One region of the Streptomyces sp. NPDC058000 genome, then DNA from elsewhere that is predicted to be linked to it. Evidence: riboswitches for the same ligand, from Rfam matches in the RefSeq annotation. Region 1 holds a riboswitch; each other region holds the start of a gene.
What was found. A riboswitch is a leader RNA that binds a small molecule or an ion and turns the genes downstream of it on or off. The one in region 1 is predicted to bind cyclic di-AMP.

Region 1 (6,349 bases):
CCCGGCTACCCCGGGTCCGCCAAGTCCTGGTTCGGATCGCTCAAGGCCAACGAGCAGCTCGGGTCGCTGATGCAGAGCGGGGCGGTCAAGCCGTTCATCCTGGTGGCGCCGCGGACCAACGTCCTGCCCAACGCCGACAGCGGGTGCGTCAACCTCCCCGGCAAGGTCAACGCCGACAGCTGGCTGACCGTCGACGTCCGTCAGATGGTGATCGACAACTTCCGGGCCGGCGACAAGCCGGACTCCTGGGGCCTGGCCGGCTACTCGGCGGGCGCCCACTGCGCCACCAAGCTGGCGCTGGCCCACCCGGACCGGTACCGCGCCGCGGTCGGCATGTCCGGCTACAACGACCCGGCCATAGAACGTGATTCGCTCGCCGGCAAGGACCCCAAGCTGCGCGTCGAGACCAACCCGCTGCACATCCTGAAGGCCGCCAACGCGGCCGGGAAGCCGCCCCGCCTCGCGCTGTACATCTCGGGCGCGAACGGCGACGGCTACCAGGCAGGGGTCGGCCTCAAGGAGATCGCCAAGAACCCGACGTCGGTGACCGTCCAGCAGATCTCGTCCGGTGCGGGCGGACACACGGTGCCGGTCTGGAAGCGCCAAGTGCCGGAGATCTTCCGGTGGTTCGGGCTGTTCCTGCGGGGGTAGGCGGCCGGGAAGCCGGCGGAGTTCATCGTTCCGGTGAATCTCCGCCGGAGTTTCCGGAAGTGGGCACAGAGCCGTGCCGGGGAGCGTTGTGCGAGTGACGGAGGTCACGTACGGCGAAACCGGGGGTGGCGGGATGTGGGTCGACAGCGGTGGGGGACTGGGGCGGCGCTTCGACGTCGAAGGGGCGCAGCTCGCCCCGGACCGGCCGGAGAGGGGCGGGCGGCCGACGCTCACCCGCCCGTTGGCCGTCACACGGCCGCCTGGTGGTCGCCGCCCGGCGCGCTTGTTGGGCAGGCGACGGGGGCTTGACGACAGTCCCTAGCCCGGGCGGGTCGCGCCCGCGAAGGGCATCCGGTCGATCGGGGCGATCTGGACGGGTGTGCCCGGATGCTGGGCGTGGATCATCTCGCCGCCGCCGATGTAGAGGCCCACGTGGCTGATGCCGGAGTAGAAGAACACCAGGTCCCCGGGGATGAGTTGGGGCCAGTCGACGCGGGCGCCTGAGGTGATCTGGGTGTAGGTGGTCCGGGGCAGCGCGACTCCGCCGGCGTGCCAGGCGGCCAGGGTCAGTCCGGAGCAGTCGTATGCGGCCGGGCCGGTCGCGCCCCAGGCGTAGGGCTTGCCCAGGGCGCTGTGGGCGAAGGCCACCGCCAGGGCGGCACGGCCGTCCGGTGCCGGGGCGGGAGGGGCAAGTACGGTGCGCGGGGCGGTCGTGGGCTTCAGCGCGCGTTCTACGGCGGCCGTGGGCTTCAGTGCCCGTTCCGGGGTGGTTGTGGGCTTCGGTGCGCGGTCCGTGGTGGTGGCGGGGGGCGGCGGGTGTTGCGCGGTGGCCGTGGCCTCCCGTGCGCGTTCCGCGGTGGCCGGGGGCTTCGGTGTGGGTTCCGGGGCGGCCGTGGGGTGGTTGCCGAGGCGGCGGACGCTGCCGAGGCGGCGGGCCCAGCCCGCCACCGCGGTCGCCTGGTGGCTGCCCGTGCGCTCCAGCACCGTGGCGCCGTCCAGGTAGCGCTGCGGGTCCGCGACGAGGAGCAGCCCGGTGCGGGTGCCGCGGGCGGTGCGGGTGTCGGCCGGCGGGGGTGCGAGCGGCGGCCGCTCTCCGGCCGTGTGGTGCGACGCCATGGCGGCCGTCACTTCCTTCCCTGCGGGGCGAATGCGACCGGCGGGGTGTGGGCCCGGTCGTCTGCAGGAGGAAGCTAAGCCCGGGGTCACGGTGTGGACCCCCCTTGCCCGGCATTGTCCGATTCCGAGCGACTGCCGCGCGGCGATGACCGGCCGGCGGCCGGGGGAGGGGCGGGAGCGGCGGGCCCTGACCGAAGCGGGCATCACGGGCGCCCTGCCGGAAAGAGCGTGCTATGGGGCGGATACGATCCAGCACTATGGACGTAGTAATCAATGTCTTCGTCGCGCTGCACATCATCGGCATCGCCTCTCTCCTGGGCGGCTTCCTGACCCAGATGAAGGCGATGAGCGCGGGTACCGCCCGCTTCGTGCCGGCCATGTTGCACGGTGCGCTGACGATGCTGGTCACCGGCATCGTGATGGTCGGCCTGAACCAGATGCAGGGCCACTCGCTCAACAACATCAAGATCGGCATCAAGATGGCCGTCCTGGTGGTGATCCTGGCGCTGGTCTACGTCAAGCGCGACGAGGAGAAGCTCGCCAAGCCGCTCTTCGGCGCGGTCGGTGGGCTCACCATGCTCAACATCTTCATCGCGGTGCTCTGGACCTGAGCACCCCGGCGGCTCGGCCCCCGGCCCCCGCCCGGCGGCCCCGGCGCCGCACCGCCGTACCAACGGCTCACCGCGCGGTCATCCCGCTCCGTACTCCGGAGGCGGAGGATGACCGCGCGGTGGCGTGTGGGGGGTGGCTGTGGGGGGTGGGTTCCGCGCGGGCGCGGGGTGCGCGCCCGCATGCCGGCTACCCGAGCCGGACGCTGCCGTAGATCGGCATGTAGTAGATCGACTCCACCCGGACGCTGGCGCCCGGGTGCGGGGCGTGGATCATCTGGCCGCCGCCGATGTACATCCCGACGTGGCTGATGTCGTTGAAGAAGAACACCAGATCGCCGGGTTGGAGATCGCTGGTGCCGACCCGGCTGCCGACCTTGACCTGGTCCCAGGTCGTGCGCGGCAGGTCGACCCCGGCCGCCTTCCACGCGGCCTGTGTCAGCCCCGAGCAGTCATAGGAGCTGGGCCCGGTCGCGCCCCAGACGTACGGCTTGCCTATTTGGGCGCGGGCGAAGGCGAGCGCCTTCTGGGCCTTGGTGGAGGACGAGCCGCTGTCGGACGTGCCGCCCCCGGAGCCCTGGCCGGAGCCGCTGCTGCTGCCGCCGCTGGGCTGCTGCTGCCGCTCCTTGCGGGCCTGTTCGGCGGCCTTGCGCTCGGCCTCGGCCTCCTTCTGGCGCTCCAGTTCGGCCAGCCGCGCCTTCTCCTGGGCGGTCAGCCGGGACAGCAGCTGGCGTGCCTCGGCCAGCTTGGTCTGAACGCTTCTCTTGTTCTCCTTCAGGGACGTCTGCGACTGCTGGAGGCTCTCCAGGCTGCTGGTGGCCTCGGCCCGCTGGCGGGAGGCGGCCGCGGCCTGCTCCTGGTAGTCGGTGATCGCCTGCTTCTGCTGCCCGGTCAACTGCTCCATCAGATGGTTGCGGTCGACGAACTGCTGCGGGTCCTTGGCGAGCATCAGCTGGGCGGTCGGGCTGATCCCGCCGCTCTGGTACTGCGCCGAGGCGAACGCGCCCAGCCGGCGCCGGGACTCGTTCATCTTGTCCGCGCGTCGGGCCGCCTCGTCGAGCAGGCGGTTCACGGTGCGCTGCTGGCCGTCCGCCTTCTCCTTGGCGGCGTTGTACTTCTGGGTGGCGACCTCGGCCTGCTGGTAGAGGCCGTCGACCTTCGCCTTGACCTCTTCGACGGTCGGCTGGGGTGCCTTCGGGGCCGCGTTCGCGGTCTGCGAGAGCAGGGTGACCGAGGCGAGGGCGGCGGTGGTGAGCCCGGTTGCCGTACGACGGCCGCCGGGCGTGGCGAGTATGGGGGTGCGCGGCTTGCGATGGGACGCCAAGGCCGGCGACTCCTTCCGTGGACCGCCTACCGGGTTAGCTGTCGGGTTCGGGCGGTCTGCTGACGGAAGGCTTGCCCTACGACTGGTGCGTCCGCCTGGCGACGGTCGCACCGGTCGATTCACCCCGGTGGTGCTGGTGGGTCCCCGGCTCCGGGTGCCTTTGAGGGCAGGACCGGACTCGGCGGGGGCGGCCCGTGCGAACGCTGTCGTCCGCGGGGACGGCGGGCTGCCCGAGCGAGACCGTAGCCAACTCGTGTGGCTTCTGTGAAGGCTGGTGTTCGATATGCCCGAAACCTTTTTGTGACCTGAATGTGAGCGGCCCCGGGTTTGCCCCAGGTCGCACAAGGAATTGCCCGATCCGGAGCGGTACCGGCCAATCCGGGACTCCGGGACCGGTTGTCAGTGCGGCGGCCTAGACTCGGTGGGCGATGAGCAGCCTCTTTGACGACAGCTTCCTGGCGGACCTCGGCCCCCCGGACGAGGAGCCCCCGCCGCCGCCCGAGGACGAGCCCGGTCCGGCCCCGGAGGAGGTCCCCGCCGACCTCTTCGGCGGGCAGTTCGACGCGCCCGCCCCCAGGGAGCCGTACTACCGCGACGGTGCCGCCCGCCCGCCCATCGACCCGGCGGCGCTCCTGGAGGGGCTCAACGACCAGCAGAAGGCCGCCGTGGCGCACAGCGGCAGCCCGCTGCTGATCGTCGCCGGCGCCGGCTCCGGCAAGACCCGGGTGCTCACCCACCGCATCGCCCACCTGCTCGCCGAGCGCCACGTCCACCCCGGCCAGATCCTCGCGATCACCTTCACCAACAAGGCCGCGGGCGAGATGAAGGAGCGCGTCGAGGACCTGGTCGGCCCGCGGGCCAACGCGATGTGGGTCTCCACCTTCCACAGCGCCTGTGTGCGGATCCTGCGCCGCGAGTCCAAGCGGCTCGGCTTCACCTCCTCCTTCTCGATCTACGACGCGGCCGACTCCAAGCGCCTGATGGCCCTGGTCTGCCGCGATCTCGATCTGGACCCCAAGCGCTTCCCGCCCAAGTCCTTCAGCGCGAAGGTCTCCAACCTCAAGAACGAGCTCATCGACGAGGAGAGCTTCGCGGGCACGGCGGCCGACGGTTTTGAGAAGACCCTGGCCCAGGCGTATGCGATGTACCAGTCGCGGCTGCGCGAGGCCAACGCCCTGGACTTCGACGACATCATCATGACGACGGTCCACCTGCTCCAGGCGTTCCCGGACGTCGCCGAGCACTACCGCCGCCGCTTCCGCCACGTCCTCGTCGACGAGTACCAGGACACCAACCACGCCCAGTACACCCTCGTCCGCGAACTGGTCGGCCCGGGCACGCCCGAGACGCCCGCCGCCGAGCTGTGCGTGGTCGGTGACGCCGACCAGTCGATCTACGCCTTCCGCGGCGCCACGATCCGCAACATCCTCCAGTTCGAGGAGGACTACCCGGACGCCACCACGATCCTGCTGGAGCAGAACTACCGCTCCTCGCAGACGATCCTCTCCGCCGCCAACGCCGTCATCGAGCGCAACGAGAACCGCCGCCCCAAGAACCTCTGGACGGACGCCGGCGCCGGCCCGAAGATCACCGGCTATGTGGCCGACACCGAGCACGACGAGGCCCAGTTCGTCGCCGACGAGATCGACCGGCTCACCGACGCCCGCGACGCCAAGGCCGGCGACGTCGCGGTCTTCTACCGCACCAACGCCCAGTCCCGGGTCTTCGAGGAGATCTTCATCCGGGTCGGACTGCCCTACAAGGTCGTCGGCGGCGTGCGCTTCTACGAGCGCAAGGAGGTCCGCGACATCCTCGCCTACCTCCGGGTGCTGGCCAACCCCGAGGACGCCGTCCCGCTGCGCCGGATCCTCAACGTCCCCAAGCGCGGTATCGGCGACCGCGCCGAGGCGATGATCGAGGCCCTGGCGCTGCGCGAGAAGATCACTTTCCCGCAGGCGCTGCGCCGGGTCGACGAGGCATACGGCATGGCCGCCCGCTCCGCCAACGCCGTCAAGCGGTTCAACACCCTGATGGAGGAGCTGCGCACGATCGTGGAGTCCGGGGCCGGCCCCGCCACGGTCCTGGAAGCGGTGCTGGAGCGCACCGGCTACCTCGCCGAACTCCAGGCGTCCACCGACCCCCAGGACGAGACCCGGATCGAGAACCTCCAGGAACTCGCCTCGGTGGCCCTGGAGTTCGAGCAGGAGCGCGGCGAGGGCGCAGCGCCGGCGGCCGACGCCGAGGCGACCGACGTCGATGCGGCCGCCGCCCCGAGCCCCGGCACGCTCGCCGAGTTCCTGGAGCAGGTCGCCCTGGTCGCCGACTCCGACCAGATCCCGGACGAGGACGAGGAGGGCGCCGGCGTCATCACCCTGATGACCCTGCACACCGCCAAGGGCCTGGAGTTCCCGGTGGTCTTCCTGACCGGCATGGAGGACGGCGTCTTCCCGCACATGCGGGCGCTCGGCCAGACCAAGGAGCTGGAGGAGGAGCGTCGGCTCGCCTACGTCGGCATCACCCGCGCCCGTGAGCGGCTCTACGTCACCCGCTCGACGATGCGCAGCGCCTGGGGCCAGCCCTCGTACAACCCGGCCTCGCGCTTCCTGGAAGAGATCCCCGACGAGTACGTGCAGTGGAAGCGCACGGGTCC
Region 2 (6,349 bases), on a different contig from region 1:
ACGCCTGGCTGCGCGAGCACGCGCCGGTGCACCGGACGCGGCTCCCCAGCGGCGTCGAGGCGTGGCTGGTCACCCGTTACCCGGACGCCCGGCAGGCGCTCGCCGACGCCCGACTGTCGAAGAATCCGGTGCACCATTCCGACACCGCGCACGGAAAGGGCAAGACCGGCATTCCGGGCGAGCGCGGCGCCAACCTGATGACGCACCTGCTGAACATCGACCCGCCGGACCACACCCGGCTGCGCCGCCTGGTCTCCAAGGCGTTCACCCCGCGCCGGGTCGCCGCGTTCGCGCCGCGGATACAGGAGCTGACCGACCAGCTGATCGACGCCATGATCGAGAAACAGCACGGTGCGCAGCGGGGGAGCGCCGACCTCATCCACGAGTTCGCGTTCCCGCTGCCGATCTACGCGATCTGCGATCTTCTCGGCGTCCCGCCCGAGGACCAGGACGACTTCCGCGACTGGGCGGGCATGATGATCCGGCACGGCGGCGGGCCGCGCGGCGGGGTCGCCCGGTCCGTGAAGAAGATGCGGGCGTATCTGGCGGAGCTGATCCACCGTAAGCGCGGCGAACTCGGGGACGACCTGATCTCCGGGCTGATCCGGGCCTCCGACCACGGCGAGCACCTCACGGAGAACGAGGCCGCGGCGATGGCCTTCATCCTGCTCTTCGCCGGCTTCGAGACCACCGTCAACCTCATCGGCAACGGCGCCTACGCCCTGCTCCGCCACCCCGCGCAGCGCGAACTGCTCCAGAAGTCGATCGCGGCCGGCGACACCGAACTGCTCGGCACCGCCGTCGAGGAACTGCTCCGCTACGACGGGCCCGTGGAGCTGGCCACCTGGCGGTACGCGACCCGGGAGTTGACGCTGGGCGGGCAGCGGATCGCCGCGGGGGACCCGGTCCTGGTGGTGCTGGCCGCCGCCGACCGCGATCCGGCGCGGTTCGACGAGCCGGACGTGCTCGACCTCACCCGGCGTGACAACCCGCACTTGGGATACGGGCACGGCATCCACTACTGCCTCGGCGCGCCACTGGCCCGACTCGAAGGGCAGACCGCCCTGGCGACCCTGCTGACCCGACTCCCGGACCTCCGACTTGCGGCGGAACCAGACGATTTGCGCTGGCGCGGCGGGCTCATCATGCGCGGACTGCGCACCCTGCCGGTGGAGTTCACGCCCGAACCGCGTCCTGACCAGGGATCACTCCATAACTGACGCCCAGTCAGCTACGTGACCATCGCGTGATCTCCGCTACACCGACTTGTGACTGCCCGTAACCCCGGCTACCTTTCCACCGACGATCGGGGCCGGCCCCGGGCTGCCGCCCGGTACCTCGCCGACACCGGTCCGACAACTCAACCGCCGCGCGAAAGGCAACCGCATGCGTTCCGGGAACGGCCGGCATCGTCGCCCCCGACAAGCACCGGCCATCTTTGTCACGGCAGGAGTGACCGGCGCGGGCCTGGCCCTGCCGCTGTTCACCGCGGGCGGCGCCCAGGCGGCCGACGCGCCGACCTGGGACCGCGTCGCGCAGTGCGAGAGCGGCGGGATGTGGAGCTCCGCCACCGGCAACGGCTTCTACGGCGGCCTCCAGCTCACCCAGGAGATGTGGGACGACTACGGCGGCTCCGCCTACGCCTCCCGCCCCGACCTCGCCAGCCGCGCCCAGCAGATAGCCGTGGGCCAGGCGATCCTCGACGACCGCGGCCCGGACGCCTTCCCCAGCTGCGCGGTGCACGCCGGCCTGACCAAGGGCGGCCGCAAGCCCGCCGTCGACCCGGGCCCCACCAGCCGGCCGACGCCGCGCCCGACCGACCGCCACACCGGCACCGGCGCCCCCTCCGACTCCGACGCGACCGGGGACGCCTCCGGCGCGAAGGGGGACCCGGGCGAGGACGGCCCGGCCACCAAGACCCCCGAGCCGTCCGGCAGCGATTCCGGCCGTGGTTCCGGCGGTGGTTCCGGCGGTGACACCGGTACGGATGCCGGCTCCGGCACTGGCTCCGACTCCGGCACCGGTTCCGACTCCGGCACCGACGCCCCGGACGCGCCCCCGGTGACCCCGCCCCCGGCGACCCCGGGCCCGACGGACTCCCCGTCCGCGTCCCCCGCCCCGTCCGACTCCGGAGCGCCCACCGGGTCCCCGTCCGGGACGCCGTCCACCTCCCCGTCCGACCCGGCTTCCCCGGCTCCGTCCGGCTCCACCGAGCCCGGTGACCCCGCCGCGCCGCCCGCCACCGGCAAGCACCGCGGCGCGCCGGACGGTGGCGCGGACGCCGGGGACGACCGGGACGGCGGCAGCGGCCGGCACGCCTCCCGCGGCGGGGAGGCGCCCCGCACGCCCCCGGCGGACGGCAGCTACCGCGTACGCCCGGGTGACAACCTGTCAGCGATCGCCGACAGTCATGACCTGCCGGGCGGCTGGCCCGCGCTCTACCACCGCAACCAGGGCCTCATCGGCTCCGATGCGGACCTCATCCACCCCGGTCAGCTGCTCGATCTCGGCCGACCCCAGGGGTAGTTACCGCCGGTTCGCCCGGTTTCGTAAAAGTGAGATATGGCTCTCGTTGCGGGGGATGGGTCCAGGCCCGTCCCCCGTTTCCATACTGGGGCCTACCTGCGGAAATGCTGGCCGCGATGATCAAAAACGGTCAACTTGGTTCAGAAGATGGGGTTTGAACACCAACGGGATTACTGCTTACGGTCAGGACCGCTCGCCAAAGCGGGCCCTCCGATCGCACGCCGAGTCCTGCCGGCGGTTGGAGTCGACGACGCGCAAGCGCCGAAGGCAGGAGCGGGGGACCCAAGGTAAGTGCCGGCCCCGCCCGTGAAAACGGGTCGACCGGCTTGGGGTGAAGCCCTGCGTGTCGCATCCGCGGCACGCACGGCCGGGCAGCTCACGCCCGAACCCGACAGCTCACCTCGTAGGCGTCGGTGAGGAAACGAACGCACGATGCTGATCAACAAGGGCAAGCACCGCCGCAGCTCCAAGGCCGTCCGCGTCGCCACCCTGGCCGGTGTCGCCGGCGCCGCCGTCGCCGTCCCGCTGCTGGGCGCCACCTCCGCTTCCGCCGCCTCCGTCGCCACCTGGGACAAGGTCGCCCAGTGCGAGTCCGGCGGCAACTGGTCGATCAACACCGGTAACGGCTACTACGGTGGCCTGCAGTTCTCGAACTCCAGCTGGGCCGCCGCCGGTGGCACCCAGTACGCGGCCCGCGCCGACCTGGCCACCAAGTCCCAGCAGATCGCCGTCGCCGAGAAGCTCCTCGCCCTCCAGGGCCCGGGTGCCTGGACCTGCGCCGGCGCCGGCAACCTGACCGCTGGTGGCCCGGCCGCCAACGTCGACACCTCCGGTGCCACCGTCAAGAAGAGCCAGGGCGCCTCCGAGGCCCGCAAGCAGACCCAGGGCACCACCAAGAAGTCCGCCCCGGTCCGCGAGAAGGTCGAGAAGGCCCAGCCGGCCCCGCAGCACTCGCACCGCTCCGGTGACACCTACACCGTCAAGTCCGGTGACACCCTCGCCAAGATCGCCAAGGCGCACGGCACCAACTGGAAGGCGCTCTACGCCGCCAACAAGTCCGTCGTCGGCGGCAACCCCAACCTCATCTTCCCGGGCCAGAAGCTCAGCATCTGAGCCGTCCCGGTTGCCCCAGAGAGCTGCCCCGCCGCGGCGCGTACCCCCGAGCGCGCCACGGCGGGGCTTCTTTCGTTGTCCGGGTCCGGACGCCGCGCCGCGGCCCGTCCACCTGCCCGGCGCCGCCCGGCTGGCACACGTCCTGACGTGCAGCGTTTCCCGATGCCCCGGGCGGCCGGGCGCGGCGTTCCCCGCATAGCGAACATCGTGCGGAAACCTCCCGTGAACTGGGCTTTTGGGCAGCTTGTTGGGTAATTCCGTCCCACGGAGCGGGCCACAGGCGAGCGGATCCGCCCGGGGCCGTTAGGCTCATGCCGAGACCTCCAGACACCCATGAAGGAGACAACGTGCCGTCCATCGACGTCGTCGTAGCCCGCGAAATTCTCGACTCGCGAGGTAATCCCACGGTCGAGGTCGAGGTCGGCCTCGACGACGGCAGCACCGGCCGTGCCGCTGTTCCGTCCGGCGCCTCGACCGGCGCCTTCGAGGCCGTCGAGCTTCGCGACGGCGACCCGAACCGCTACCTCGGCAAGGGCGTGGAGAAGGCCGTCCTCGCCGTCATCGAGCAGATCGGCCCGGAGCTCGTCGGCTACGACGCGACCGAGCAGCGGCTGATCGACCAGGCGATGTTCGACCTGGACGCCACCGACAACAAGGGCTCGCTGGGCGCCAACGCCATCCTCGGCGTCTCCCTCGCTGTCGCGCACGCCGCCTCCGAGGCCAGCGACCTGCCGCTGTTCCGCTACCTGGGCGGCCCGAACGCGCACGTCCTGCCCGTCCCGATGATGAACATCCTGAACGGCGGCTCGCACGCCGACTCCAACGTGGACATCCAGGAGTTCATGATCGCGCCGATCGGCGCGGAGTCCTTCTCCGAGGCCCTGCGCTGGGGCGCCGAGGTCTACCACACCCTCAAGAAGGTCCTGAAGGCCAAGGGCCTGGCCACCGGCCTCGGCGACGAGGGCGGCTTCGCCCCCAACCTGGGCTCCAACCGCGAGGCCCTCGACCTCATCCTTGAGGCCATCAAGGAGGCCGGCTACGCCCCCGGCCAGGACATCGCGCTCGCGCTGGACGTCGCCGCCTCCGAGTTCTACAAGGACGGCAAGTACCAGTTCGAGGGCAAGGAGCGCTCGGCCGCCGAGATGACCGAGTACTACGAGGAGCTGGTGGCGGCCTACCCGCTGGTCTCCATCGAGGACCCGCTCTTCGAGGACGACTGGGCCGGCTGGAACGTCATCACCCAGAAGCTCGGCGCGAAGGTGCAGCTCGTCGGCGACGACCTCTTCGTCACCAACCCCGAGCGCCTCGCCCGCGGCATCGAGGAGAACTCCGCCAACGCCCTCCTGGTCAAGGTCAACCAGATCGGTTCGCTGACCGAGACCCTGGACGCCGTCGAGCTGGCCCAGCGCAACGGCTTCAAGTGCATGATGTCGCACCGCTCCGGTGAGACCGAGGACGTCACCATCGCCGACCTCGCCGTCGCCACCAACTGCGGCCAGATCAAGACCGGCGCCCCGGCCCGCTCCGAGCGCGTCGCCAAGTACAACCAGCTGCTGCGCATCGAGGAGATCCTCGACGACGCCGCGGTGTACGCCGGTCGTAGCGCCTTCCCGCGCTTCAAGGGCTGACCCCCTCAAAGCCCGGCGTGCAGCGCTTCACGGGCTGACGACCACCCCGCCGTCGGCGACCCGCGCGCCGCACGGCAGCACCACAGCACCGCCCGGCTGCGCTCCCGAGGACTCGACCGAGGACTCGACGGGGGAGCAACGCCGCGATGAAGCGCACCGTCCCCGGCGCCGGTCCCGTACCGTTGCCGGGGACGTACGTCATGATGGTCGCCGTGACGACGTCGGGACGGAAGCTGAAGGGGAGGCGAGGCGACGTGCCCGCGGACCGGTTCTCCACCGCGACCCGGCTCAAGGCGCTCGGCGAACAGGCCGCCGCCCGCGTCTACCGCGCCAAGCGGCGGCCCCGCCGCAACCGCCTCACCGGCCGCGCCGCCCTGCTGGCGCTGGTGATGTGCTCGCTGGTGGTCGCCCTCGCCTACCCGATAAGGCAGTACATCTCCCAGCGCTCGGACATCTCCGACCAGCGCCGCAAGGCCCAGGACGCCGCCGCCGCGCTCGACCGGCTGCGCGACGAGAAGGCCCGCTGGCAGGACCCGGCGTACGTCCAGCAGCAGGCCCGCCGACACCTGCACTACATCATGCCGGGCGAGACCGGGTACATCGTCCAGGACGGCTCCGGTGTCCGCGCGGCACCCAAGGCGGCCAAGGCGGCCCAGCTCCCCTGGTACGACAAGCTCTGGGAATCCGTGGACAGGGCCGACACGGCTCACGCCGCCGGCACGGCTCACGCGGCTGACCCGGCTCACGCCGCCGTCGCGGACAAGCGGTAGCCCGCACCGGCCGGTACCGGCGAGACTGTACGGGCGGGTCCGCACGCGGCCCTACGGGACGCCACCGGCTGCCCGCCGTCCGCCACCCGCCCAGTCCCTCCGCCACCCACCGAAAGCGCACATGGACACCGCCCCGCCCCAGACCGAGCCCACCGAGCCCACCGCCGCGGACATCGCCGCCTTCAAGGACCAGCTCGGCCGCCCGCCGCGCGGCCTGCGCGCCATCGCGCACCGCTGCCCGTGCGGGCAGCCGGACGTCGTGGAGACCGCGCCGCGCCTGGAGGACGGCACCCCCTTCCCCACGCTCTACTA
Region 3 (6,349 bases), on a different contig from region 1:
GGCGGGCGGGGTCGCGCTGGCCTCGTGGGCGGTGGCGGACCGGCGCGGATGAGGCCGGGCCGGCGGACCGACCGCCGAGGGGTGTCCTGACACCGTTGCGGTGTGCGGGGACCGTAGGGCCCCCGCACATCGTGCTGGGTCAGGCCGATGCCGCCGTGAGGAGGGCCACCTCGACGTCGGTGAGGGCGAGTTCGGTGACGGCCAGCAGGGCCGGAAGCTGGGCCAGGGTGCGGGCACTGGCGATGGGGGCCGCCACGGTCGGCTGGGCGGCGAGCCAGGCGAGGGCGACGGTGGACACCTCGGCGCCGTGGGCCGCGGCGACGGTGTCGAGGGCCTGGAGGACGCGGCGGCCGCGGTCGGTCTCCAGGTGCCCGGCGGCCTTCCCGGAGCGGGCGCTGTCGACGCTGCCGCCCGGGCGGTACTTGCCGGTCAGGAAGCCGGAGGCGAGGGCGTAGTACGGGACCGCGGCGATGCCGTTACGGGCGGCCACGTCGGCGAGTTCGCCCTCGTAGGTGTCGCGGGAGACCAGGTTGTAGTGCGGCTGGAGGGCGACGTAGCGGGCCACTCCCTCGCGGTCGGAGAAGTCCAGCGACTCCTGTAGGCGCTGCGCGGAGATGTTGGACGCGGCGATCTCCCGGACCTTGCCCGCCCGGACGAGCTCGTCGAGGGCGGTCAGGAACTCGCCCACCTCGACCGATTCGTCGTCGTAGTGGGTGTAGTAGAGGTCGATGTAGTCCGTGCGGAGACGGCTCAGGGAGAGGTCGACGGCGGTCTTGATGGTGGCGGCGGACAGGCCCTTGTGGTCGGGGTGGGCGCCGACCTTGGTGGCGATCACGACCTCGTCGCGGTTGCCGCGGGCCGCCATCCAGTTGCCGATGACGGTCTCGGACTCACCGCCCTTGTTGCCGGGCACCCAGGCCGAGTAGACGTCGGCGGTGTCGATGAAGTTTCCGCCGCCGGCCACATAGGCGTCGAGGACGGCGAAGGACTCGGCCTCGTCGGCGGTCCAGCCGAAGACGTTGCCTCCGAGGCAGAGCGGGGAGACGGACAGCGAACCGAGCGGCTTGGGAGTGGGGGCTGAGCTCTGGGCGTGTGTCACGGTCATGTTCGGTATCAACGTCGGCGCAGGGGGAGTTGTTCCCCGCGGCCGAGACCGGCGGCGCTCCCCGGCGGCTGCCCACGGGGCGTGGGCAGCCGGCCGGATCGATCAGACGGTGGCCCCGTGGCCGTGCAGCCAGGGCAGCGGATCCGTCGGGGCGCCGGCGCCCGGGCGGACCTCCAGGTGGAGGTGCGGAGCGGTGGCGTTCCCGGTAGCGCCGACACGGCCGATGACGTCGCCCGTGTGGACCCGGCCCGTCGTCTTGACCATCGAGGACAGGTGGCAGAACCAGAGCTCCGTACCGTCGTCGAGGGTGAGGACGATGCGGTAGCCGTAGCCGCCGGCCCAGCCCGCCTGGGTGATGGTCCCGTCGTGAACTGCCGTGACCAGCGTGCCGGTTGGGGCCGTGAAGTCCTGGCCGGTGTGGTCCGCGGCCCAGCGGTCGCCGGTCTGCCCGAAGCCGGCGGCGAGGGTGTACGAGGAAACCGGGGCGGCGAAGGGCTTCGCCGCGTCGGTGGGCCGGTCGGCCTGCGGCGCCGGACGGGCCTCCGGCGCCGTGCGGGGCGCGGCTTCCGCCCCTGCCTGAGGCTCGGCTGCCGTTTCGGCTTCCGATTCAGCCGCTGGTTCGGCTGCCGTCTCGGCTGCCGTTTCGACTGTTGGCTGCGTCGCCGTCGTCGTTTCCGGCGCTGCCGCCGGCTTCTCCTCGCCCGTCGCGGCCCGCTCCGCGGCCCCCTGCTGGGCGCCCGTGTCGTGGGCCGCCTGGAGGACGGCGGCGTGCTCCGCGGCGCCCGGCCGGCCGTCGGCCTGCTGGAGGATGCGGTTGCGCAGCGCCTCGGCCGCGCCCTGCGCGCCGTCACCAGGAGCGATGGCCTGGGAGAGGGGTGCGGAGGGGCTGGAGGGGGCGGCGACCGCCGAAGTGGCGGCCGTCGGGGCGTGCGCGACACCGCCGCCGGCCGCCAACGGGCTGGCACCGGGGCGGGGCGCGGCGTCCTGGTGCGCGCCGGCGGCGTCATCGACCAGCCCACCGGGGTCGGGCATCGATATCGGCACCGGCGGTCGGCCCTCGGCCGCGGCCACCCCGCTCGCGCCGACCGCCGCGATCACGCCGACGCCCAGCACCGTGCCGCCGCGCGCCAGACCACCGCCGCGCTGCTTGGCCACCCGGTGCTTGCCGCGGACCAGACGGGCCGCTCCGTCGCCGACACCCGACTCGTCGACCGGGAACCCCTCCTCATCGGCGCCCTCGCCGTCGGCGCCCTCGCTTTCGAGGCCGAGCGCCGGCTCGCCACCGGGCAGCGAGCCCGCCACCGGCGCACCCTGCACCGGTACGCCCGGGGACGGCGCCCCCTGGGGCAGCGGTTCCGGGACCAGCAGGTCGTGGGAGAACGCGCCCTGGTGCGGACGCCGATCGGTCAACTCCCCGTAGGGCGGCTGGACATGGGCCGAGCCAACGGGAGCACCGACACCAGCGGGATGACTGGCAGCGGTGGGATCACCGGCAGCGGTGGGAACAGCGAGGCCGGTGGGACCACCGGGCCCGGCGGGGCCGCCGAAGCCGACCGAGCCGCCGAAGTCGGCGGGGCCACCAAGGCCGTACGCGGACGGAGCATGAGGGGCGGGCCTATTGGACGCCACGGGGGCGCACTCCTTTCCTTCCTTCTCGCCTACCGGGTTAGCTGACGGGTTCGGAGCAGGAAGGTCTCCTACGAGCGCCCCCTGGCGAGAGGCGCCCGATTCACCCCAAGAGGGTGGTTCCCCGGTTCCCTCGACTCAATTCCCAGCAATTCCAGGCGGATCCGACAGGCCCCTCGGAACCGGTCGATCCGGGCGACTCGACTCGGGTCGAGGACACGGATCGGGGACACCGGTCGCGCCGTGCGAACAGCCGGCTCGGGCGGGTGGCTTTAAAGGTCGTTCTGGACGTGCGGGAACAGCGCGTACGGGATTCGGCGTCGGCGCACGGTGCCGCCACTGGCGACGGCTGGGACGACCGCGCTCCGTTATCGGACAGTAATAGAGACGGTGCGGGAAATCCAAGCGTTCCCACGAATCCACGGGGGTTCCGCAAGCCCCCCGAGGAAGCTCTGGCATGGACTTTTACCCCCAGCCCGGCCGCAAACAGGGCGAGTTGGTACCGCCCCGCCAAACGATCTCGTGATGATTGTGCGTGAGTCGTTATGCGGAGGGACGCCCCGCAGTTACGGAACGTGAGGAGGATAACGTCGCCTCATGGTCGTCAACGTCGCGAACACCGGAAACGCCGGGACCGCCGGGAACACCGTCAACAACCCACGGGAAGTGGCGGATCGGTACCGGCAGTTCTCCTGGCAACAGGCGCGGGGACAGTCCGACGCGCACGAGGAACTGTCCGCCCGGATCGGCCAGGACGACGAGTTCTGCGAACTGCTGGCGGGTTCGCTGCCGGCCGGCAACAAGCAGCAGCCGAACCTGCTGCTCGCCGCGGTGCGCTACCTCGACGGTCCGCACGCGGAGCTGGGCCCGCGCGGTGAGGCGGCGTACGGGCGTTGGCGCGAGTGGACGGTCCGGCACTGGGACGAGGTCCGCGCGGTGATCATGCGACGCTCCACCCAGACCAATGAACCGGCCCGCTGCGCCACATTGCTGCCGTTGCTGGCCCGTCTGCCGCAGCCGCTGGCCCTCCTGGAGGTCGGGGCGTCGGCGGGGCTGTGCCTGCACCCGGACCGGTACCGCTACCGGTACGTCCAGGAGGGACCCCACGGGGACCACGGGGACCACGGGAGCCACGGGAGCCACGGGAGCCACGGCGACTACGGGAGCCATGGCGCGCCCGTCGAGGGCGGTGCCCCGGACACCCCGGTCACCTTCACCTGCCGCACCAGCGGGGCCGCACCCGGAGGCGACGACGGCACCACGGTGCTGCCCGGTGAGCTGCCCGAGATCGTATGGCGCGGCGGCATCGACCTGGACCCGCTCGACCCGGTCGGGGAACCGGACGACCTCCGCTGGCTGCGCGCCCTCGTATGGCCCGGTGACGAGGCCCGTACGGCGCGGCTCTCGGCGGCCGTCGAAGCGGTGCGGACGTCGCCCCGCCCCACTCTGGTGCGCGGTGACCTGATCGACGAGCTGCCGGCGCTGGCCGCCCAGGCGCCGCCCGAGGCGACGCTCGTCATCTTCCACAGCGCGGTGCTGACCTACCTTCCGCCGGCCCGGCGCGAGGAGTTCGCCCGGCTCGTCCGGTCGCTGCTGGCCGAGCGGGACGGCGGGGGGCACTGGATCTCCCAGGAGCACCACAGCGTGCTGCCGTGGATCACCGCGCCGGAGCACCGTTCCCTCGGGCCGGCGGACGCGATGCTGCTGACCCTCGCCGTGGACGAGCGTCCGGTCGCCCTGACGGGCCCGCACGGCCAGAGCGTGCACTGGCTGCGGCCGCCGCTGCCGTAGCGCGGGCCGATCGCGCCCCGACCGGCCCTGGGACCGGGCCGGGGGGCGCGTCCCCGTTGCCGCCCCGTCCGTGAGGACTGCGGACTGCGAGCTGCGGACTGCCGGGCCCTTGAAAGCCGCCTGAAAACCGCCCACAGGCACCGCCCACCCCGTCCCGTCCGTCCCGTCCCGTCCCGAAGGCCAGCCCGCCGGCTACGCCTCCAAGGGCCGCTGGACCGCCATCAACGCCATATCGTCCGCGGGTCCCCCACCGGTATGCCGGGCGACGTCCTCGACCACCACGTCCAACAGGTCGCCGGGCCCGCTGTACTGGCTGCCACGCAACCGGGCGCACGGGTCGTAGAACCGGCCGGCCCGGTCGCGGGCCTCGGTCACCCCGTCGGTGAACAGGAGCAGCAGCGCCCCGGCCGGGAAGAACGTCTCGTCGGCGCGGTCCGGCCAGCCCGCCATGTCGCTCAGACCCAGCGGCAGCGCGGCGGTGGACGGGGTCAGCTCCCGTAGGCCGCCGTCCGGGGTGAGCAGCAGAGGGGGCGGGTGGCCGCGGTTCAGGAGGCGGAGCACGGACTCGTTCCCGGCGGGGACCTCCGCCAGGACGGCCGTGGTGAAGCCCTCGTGCTGGTCGAGGCCCGCGCGGCGCCCGCCCTCCCGTTTGATCGCCCGTTCCAGCCGGCCCGCCACCGCTTCCAGGGTGGCCTCCTGTTCCGCCGCCTCCCGAAAGGCGCCGATCACGACGACCGCGGCCTCCACGGCCTCCAGCCCCTTGCCCCGTACATCGCCGACGATCATCCGCACGCCGTGCGGGGTGTCCTGGATGGCGTGCAGGTCGCCGCCGATGCGGGCGCCGGCCCGGGCGCCCACGTAGCGCGCGGCGACCGCGAGACCGGCCAAGGTGTCGGGCGGCGCCGGCAGCACGGCCCGTTGGGCGGCCTCCGAGACGTCCCGTACGGAGGCGAGCCGGGCGTCGCTGCGCCGGACGACCCGGTTGATACCGAGCGCCAGGAGGGCCACCACGATGACCGTGATCGCCTCAGTGGCGGACTGGAAGTAGTCCTCGACGCCGTGGTACGTGGCGAGCAGGATTTCGCTGAGGGTGGCGGCCACGGCGGTGGCGGCGGTGGCCCGTAGGGAGTACAGCGGGGCCGCGACCAAAGGGGCGGCGGAGAGGAACGGGGCCGCGGTGTACTGGGGCGGCGTGGCGAGGTCGAAGAGCACGCCGATGACGATCAGGACGGCGGGGAGCCAGCGCACCAGCCGGCGACCGAGCGAGGGCAACGCGTCGCGGCGCGCCCGCCGTTCCTCCTCGCCCGTGCGGTTCCCGCCGCCTCGCACCATCCGCACCGGCCTCTTCCCACTCCGCCCGCCCGGGTGACACCCGGTACGGGTCCGGCACCGCCGCGCTCCGCCCGCACTGCCCGTTCCGACCCCAGCCGCCGGACCGTCCTCGCTGGCGAACCGATCCCGTTGCGTCGGTCATGCCACATCCGACCGTCGTGCCGCATCCGGCCGTCATGCCACATCCGACCGTCGTGCCGCATCCGGCCGTCATGCCGCTTCAAGGCTTGCCGCCACGGCGCCGGCCGGCGAGTCCTCCTGCGCCGAACGGGGTAGGAGCAGGCTGGGGCCGCCCCACCCCCTACGGGTTCCCCCCACCGGGCTCCGGCGCCGTCCCCCGCCCCCCGCCCTCGCACTGATGGACCGTGGCCTGCGCGTGGGCGAGGAAGCGCCGGGTCAGCGGATGCCCGTGGTGCCGCGGAAAGACGAGCTGCAACGGCATCAGGGGCGCGTCGGGGATCGCCACGAAGGAGATGAACGGGTGCACCCGTTGCC

Region 2: linked by a shared signal. The riboswitch ahead of ACFVT2_RS30960 (transglycosylase family protein) and the one ahead of ACFVT2_RS32160 (NlpC/P60 family protein) in region 1 are both predicted to bind cyclic di-AMP.
Region 3: linked by a shared signal. The riboswitch ahead of ACFVT2_RS29270 (peptidoglycan DD-metalloendopeptidase family protein) and the one ahead of ACFVT2_RS32160 (NlpC/P60 family protein) in region 1 are both predicted to bind cyclic di-AMP.

The regions. Positions count from the first base shown of each region.
Region 1 covers NZ_JBHVQS010000047.1:11,139-17,487, forward strand. The annotation lists gene ACFVT2_RS32145 (alpha/beta hydrolase) at 1-651, shown strand, start outside; gene ACFVT2_RS32150 (C40 family peptidase) at 970-1,767, opposite strand; gene ACFVT2_RS32155 (hypothetical protein) at 2,025-2,378, shown strand; gene ACFVT2_RS32160 (NlpC/P60 family protein) at 2,566-3,699, opposite strand; cyclic di-AMP (ydaO/yuaA leader) riboswitch at 3,707-3,893, opposite strand; gene pcrA (DNA helicase PcrA) at 4,128-6,349, shown strand, end outside.
Region 2 covers NZ_JBHVQS010000043.1:52,665-59,013, reverse strand. The annotation lists gene ACFVT2_RS30970 (cytochrome P450) at 1-1,220, shown strand, start outside; gene ACFVT2_RS30965 (transglycosylase family protein) at 1,453-2,526, shown strand; cyclic di-AMP (ydaO/yuaA leader) riboswitch at 2,776-2,951, shown strand; gene ACFVT2_RS30960 (transglycosylase family protein) at 2,959-3,639, shown strand; gene eno (phosphopyruvate hydratase) at 3,987-5,267, shown strand; gene ACFVT2_RS30950 (septum formation initiator family protein) at 5,522-6,037, shown strand; gene ACFVT2_RS30945 (DUF501 domain-containing protein) at 6,159-6,349, shown strand, end outside.
Region 3 covers NZ_JBHVQS010000038.1:59,477-65,825, reverse strand. The annotation lists gene ACFVT2_RS29280 (hypothetical protein) at 1-52, shown strand, start outside; gene ACFVT2_RS29275 (aldo/keto reductase) at 140-1,105, opposite strand; gene ACFVT2_RS29270 (peptidoglycan DD-metalloendopeptidase family protein) at 1,208-2,515, opposite strand; cyclic di-AMP (ydaO/yuaA leader) riboswitch at 2,746-2,902, opposite strand; gene ACFVT2_RS29265 (DUF2332 domain-containing protein) at 3,329-4,522, shown strand; gene ACFVT2_RS29260 (PP2C family protein-serine/threonine phosphatase) at 4,715-5,854, opposite strand; gene ACFVT2_RS29255 (LysR family transcriptional regulator) at 6,156-6,349, opposite strand, start outside.